2 linked regions of the Beijerinckia sp. 28-YEA-48 genome follow. The protein of the gene in region 1 binds, or shares a complex with, the protein of each later gene. Links are inferred from orthologs where the notes say so. Each region holds a gene or a part of one and is shown on either strand. Other genes may lie near its edges.

Region 1 (2,883 bases):
CCATGGCTGCTTGTGGCCGCCGGCGGCGCCGGGCTCATTCTGTGTGGGATTCTCTGTCAGATCGGCCAGCTCGTTTACTCGATCAAGCATCGCGCCGCCTTGCGCGACACCACCGGCGATCCTTGGGACGGGCGAACCCTGGAATGGATCACGGCTTCGCCGCCGCCGGCCTATAATTTCGCGGTGCTGCCCAATGTGTTTGGGGAAGAGGCCTATTGGGGGATCAAGCAGATCGCGCTTGCGCAGCATCAGCTGACCGATCTGCCTGATTACGCGGATATCGAATTGCCGCGCAACAGTCCGACGGGCTTTGTGGCGTCATTCTTCGCTGTCGTGACGGGCTTCGCTTTTATCTGGCACATCTGGTGGATGGTTCTGGCAGGTCTTTTCGGAGCTTTTGCCGTCTTTGTCGTCTTCGCCTGGCGCGACCGTTCCGAATATGAACTGCCGGCCGCGGAGGTGGCTCGGATCGATCATGAGCGGCGTCAGGCGCGCATTGCTTTGGTCGAAGGCCGTGAACCGGGCATTACCGCCATCGCGCCTGCGCGCGAGATCGACCACGATCCCAATCAACTGGGCCTGTGGCCGGGGGCCAACGAGGAGTTCAAGGGGCCGGCCTCCAAGCGGATCATCAGTGCCTATGGCTTCTGGATCTTTCTGCTCTCCGATTTCGTCATGTTCTCGGGATTCTATGCGGCCTATGCCGTCCTGTCGCACGCGACCGCTGGAGGGCCTGGCCCCCAGGATCTGTTTGATCTGAACACGGTGGCGCTCGAAACAGCCTTCCTCTTGCTGTCGAGTTTTGCCTGCGGCATGGCGACGATCGCCAGCAACGTCCGCAATATGCTTTGGACACAGATCTTCTATCTGATCACCGGCTTGCTGGGCGCCGGCTTCCTCTATCTCGAACTGCGCGAATTCGCCCATATGCTGGCGGCAGGCCACGGGCCCAGCAGCAGTGCGTTCCTGTCGTCGTTCTTCGCGCTCGTCGGGCTGCACGGCGCCCATGTGACGGTGGGCTTGTTGTGGCTGGGGACGATGATGGCGCAGTTCTGGGCCAAGGGTTTTAGGCCCGACATCATGCGGCGCGGGCTGAGCTTTGCTTTGTTCTGGCACGCGCTCGATATCATCTGGGTTGGCATTTTCACCAATGTCTATCTTCTGGGAACAAGCCCATGAGCAACCATCATCACAACCACACCGATTGGCACACGGATACCGCGCCTGGCGATCAGGAAGGCGACCATCACGATATCGCGGGCGCCGTCCGCAATTATCTGATCGGCTTCGTCTTGGCGGCTGCCCTGACGGCCGGTTCATTCTGGGTCGCGAGCGGAACGAGCTTTATTTACACGCCTGGCGTGCCGATGGCGCTGGCGGCGCTCGCCATCGGCCAGATGGGCGTGCATCTGGCGTTCTTCCTGCACATCACGACCGGCCCCGACAACACCAACAATGTCATCGCGCTCGCCTTCGGCGTTCTCATTGTCGGCATCGTCATCGCTGGATCCCTGTGGATCATGTATCACCTCAACGCCAACATGATGGTGCCGGGCAATCTCATGGATATGCGCATGCAGCCGGGGCTGTAAGCTCAGTGAAATACGACTAAGACGGGTTGAAGCGAGGAGCCAGGCAAAATCGCATTTCTTTCGAAACGGGATTTGCCCTAGCAACCGCGGCAAATGTCCTGGATCTTTTTGAGGGTCTGGTTGCCACCATTGATCAGCTTCTGATAGGAGCGCTCTTCTTCGTCGCGGCTGGCGCTGTGGGGTTCGGGCTGCTGCATGACTGGCAGGGCATTGACGGTGAAGATGCGAACGCCGGCCTTTTGCGCATCGGTTTCGAAATTCTTGAACGGCTGAGAAACCCTCCAGCCATCGGCTTCCTGGGTCGTATTGAAGGCGACCAAAAAGAACGTTGTCGGTGGCACGCCGTCTATGGCGCTGGGGCTGGTGTCGTGGGAGACAAGCCGGCCATTGAAAGCTGGCAGGCTCTCGGTCAGCTTGGTGGTTAGGGCAGGGACGAGGGTTGCGTCTGTCGTCGACGTCATCTCGACCGCAGCATAGGTGCTGATGGCGATATCGGAACGGTTCGCGCGCCGTTCACCGGGAACGTGCAGGCCATGTGGACCATGGACGCCATGGATCCCGCTGTGGAACCCGCCGCCTCCGCCAAAGCCACCGCCCATATGGCCGCCTCCCCGAGCACTCGCCAGCGCTGGCCAGAGGGCGAGGGGGATGAGGAGAAAAAGCGAAACAGGTCTCAACACGATCATTCTCCCGGCTGCCCGCGGCCCGAAGCCGGAGGAGCTATCACGGGATTGGAGCAACACTACGAACGGTCCTCGAAAGATTGGGGGAGAACTCACAGCGAGCGGAGGGCACCATCTTCGTTTGCGCTTGGATGGCACCGCCCGCTGACTGGCCGCAAATGCTTCCTCCGGCTGAACAATCCGAGGTGGTTTAGACGGGAACGATCATTGCGCTGGTAGCATGGCTCGTCTTCTCTTTGCGCCTTTGCGGGAGCCAGCGAACAGGAGCAGAATATTGTCATTGATGTCGTGATGGGACGCAACAATTGCGTTAGCGCGTTTGAATTATCAGCTGGCGATTGTTCCGCTGGGTCGCGTGAAACGGTCGCCGCTTATTCGGGAGGTCGCGATGCCAAACGGGTCTGTCCGCTGGCTGCTTATTCTTCCTTACATCGGACTGTTGTGGGTGCCTTTCTATAACAGGCACGATCCGGTGTTGTTCGGCTTTCCATTTTTCTATTGGTACCAACTGGCCTGGGTTCCGCTCTCGGCGCTCCTGACGTGGATCGTCTATAGGAGCATGCCCCATGACGACTGAAGTCGACACCACCGCACTTGCGGTCTTCACC
Region 2 (2,839 bases), 3.3 Mb from region 1 along the record:
TGACCAGCGCCAACGCCCAGAAATGCGGCGGCGTCCAGATGAAGATGATGGCGAAGAGAAGAACGCTCGACAGGCTGACGCTGCCCGTGGCGGCCGCATAGGCGACAACCGGCGGAAAAGCACCGGCGGCGCCGCCAATGACGATGTTCTGCGGCGTCGAACGCTTCAGCCACATCGAATAGATGACGGCATAAAAGAAGATGGTGAAGGCGAGCAGGCTCGCCGCCAGCCAGTTGGTGGCGATGCCGAGCAGAACGACCGAGAACGCCGACAGGATGAGACCGAACGCCAGGGCTTCGCCCGGCTGCACCCGGCCCGAGGGGATCGGCCGGGTTTTCGTGCGGCTCATCACCGCGTCGATATCGGCGTCGTACCACATGTTCAACGCGCCCGAGGCGCCAGCGCCGATGGCGATGGCGAGAAGCGCGGTGAAGCCCAGCACCGGATTGATCTTGACCGGAGCGATCAGCAGGCCAGCGAGCGCCGTGAAGACGACCAGTGACATGACGCGCGGCTTGAGCAGCGCGAAATAGTCGCCCGGGCCCGCCAGCGACACGAGCGCAGGATCGAAACCGTTCTGGTCGCTGACGAGACTCATTTACTCAACCTGCTGCGCGCAATGGCGCTTTGCCTAAAGGAGGTCGGCCCAAGGGGGGCCGACTTATTAGTGGTCCGAGCCGGTGATACGCGGCAACGTCTCATACTGATGGAACGGCGGCGGCGACGGCAGCGTCCATTCCAGCGTGGTGGCGCCTTCGCCCCACGGATTGGCACCGGCGGGGATCTTACGCGCGAACGTCTGCCAGACGATGTAGAGGAACAGCAGCACGCTCAGACCGGAAATGTAGGAGCCGTAGGACGACACCTCATTCCACAGCAGGAACGCATCCGGGTAGTCGACGTAACGACGCGGCATGCCGGCGAGGCCGAGGAAATGCTGCGGGAAGAACGTCAGGTTGACGCCGATGAACATCATCCAGAAGTGAATCTTGCCGAGCGTCTCGTTGTACATGTAGCCCGACATTTTCGGGAACCAGTAGTAGAACGCGGCGAAGATCGAGAACACGGCGCCCAGCGACAGCACGTAGTGGAAGTGCGCGACGACATAATAGGTTTCGTGCAACTGACGGTCGATACCGGCATTGGCCAGCACGACGCCGGTGACGCCACCGACCGTGAACAGGAAGATGAAGCCGATCGCCCAGATCATCGGCAGACGGAAGGTGATGGAGCCGCCCCACATGGTGGCGATCCACGAGAAGATCTTCACGCCCGTCGGAACCGCGATGACCATGGTCGCGAACACGAAGTAACGCTGCGTGTTGAGCGACAGGCCGACCGTGTACATGTGGTGAGCCCACACGACGAAGCCGACGAAGCCGATGGCGACCATCGCATAGGCCATGCCGAGGTAGCCGAAGATCGGCTTCCGCGAGAAGGTCGAGACGATGTGGCTGACGATGCCGAAGCCGGGCAGAATCAGGATGTACACTTCCGGGTGACCGAAGAACCAGAACAGATGCTGGAACAGGATCGGGTCGCCGCCGCCTTCCGGATTGAAGAAGGTGGTGCCGAAGTTACGATCGGTCAGCAGCATGGTGATGCCACCGGCGAGAACCGGCAGGGACAGAACCAGCAGGAAGGCCGTGATCAGCACCGACCAGGCAAACAGCGGCATGCGGTGCAGGGTCATGCCCGGCGCGCGCATGTTGAAGATGGTGGTGATGAAGTTGATGGCGCCGAGGATCGAGGACGCGCCAGCCAAATGCAGCGACAGAATGACGAAATCCATCGCCGGGCCGGGGTGACCAGCATTGGACGACAGCGGCGGATACATCACCCAGCCACCGCCGAAACCGTGCATGCCCGGCGGACCATCGACGAACATCGAGATCAGGAGCAGCGAGAACGACGCCGGCAGCAGCCAGAACGAGATGTTGTTCATCCGCGGGAAGGCCATGTCGGGCGCGCCGATCATCAGCGGCACGAACCAGTTACCGAAGCCGCCGATCAGCGCCGGCATGACCATGAAGAAGATCATGATGACGCCGTGGCCGGTGATGAACACGTTGTAGAGATGCTTGGCGTGATCGAGCGAACCGTCGCCCGTCAGCATCTTGGAAATCCACGGGAAGATGTGGACGCCAGTGCCCGCGAGTTCGGCACGCATGGCGATAGACAGCGCCGTACCGATGAGGCCGGCGAAGATCGCGAAGATCAGATAGAGCGTGCCGATGTCTTTATGGTTGGTCGAATACAACCAGCGCCGCCAGCCTGTCGGCAGCGGGTGCGCATCGTCATGATGGTCGTCGTGGGTGGCTGCGTGAGTTGCCATGTTCGTATTCCTTGAAAACCTTCGACTACATCAAGCTGTGGCGCGATCAGTTACCCACGGCCGCCGCGAGGCGGACCGGAGATTCAACTTCTGCGAATTTCTTCTGACCTTCGGCAAGCCAGGTCTTGTAAGCCTCTTCGCTGACCACGCGGAACACGATCGGCATATAGGCGTGGTCCTTGCCGCAGAGCTTGGAGCACTGACCGTAGTAGATGCCTTCCTTCTCGGCCTTGAACCAGGTCTCGTTCAGACGACCGGGCACCGCGTCGATACGCACGCCGAAGGCGGGAACGACGAACGAATGAATGATGCCGACCACATCAGCGGTGACCTGCATGCGGATGATCTTGTTGACCGGAACGACCGCTTCATTGTCGACGTCGAGGAGGCGCAGCTTGCCGGGGGCGAGCGTGTCCTGATCGAGCAGGCGCGACTGGAACTCGAAACCGCCGCCTTCATCCTTCGGATAGGAGTAGGTCCAGGCCCAGGACGCGTTGCCGGTGA

The links.
Region 2: the proteins of cyoD (region 1) and ctaD are in contact, whole or in part, in a solved structure (PDB 7CUB), measured with the Escherichia coli proteins. The link is inferred for Beijerinckia sp. 28-YEA-48 from one-to-one orthologs.

The regions. Positions count from the first base shown.
Region 1 is NZ_FNSI01000001.1:1,003,730-1,006,612, forward strand. Bases 6-2,883 are described here. They hold cyoD (cytochrome o ubiquinol oxidase subunit IV), read left to right. Parts: upstream 6-1,175; coding sequence 1,176-1,592; downstream 1,593-2,883. Other genes in these bases: BLW50_RS04770 (hypothetical protein), read right to left, coding at 1,670-2,272; BLW50_RS04775 (DUF3311 domain-containing protein), read left to right, coding at 2,664-2,852; BLW50_RS04780 (monocarboxylate uptake permease MctP), read left to right, coding at 2,842-2,883. UniProt on the Escherichia coli protein: Cytochrome bo(3) ubiquinol terminal oxidase is the component of the aerobic respiratory chain of E.coli that predominates when cells are grown at high aeration.
Region 2 is NZ_FNSI01000001.1:4,297,680-4,300,518, forward strand. It holds ctaD (cytochrome c oxidase subunit I), read right to left. Parts: upstream 2,336-2,839; coding sequence 665-2,335; downstream 1-664. Other genes in the region: BLW50_RS20160 (heme o synthase), read right to left, coding at 1-598; coxB (cytochrome c oxidase subunit II), read right to left, coding at 2,382-2,839. UniProt on the Escherichia coli protein: Cytochrome bo(3) ubiquinol oxidase is the terminal enzyme in the aerobic respiratory chain of E.coli that predominates when cells are grown at high aeration.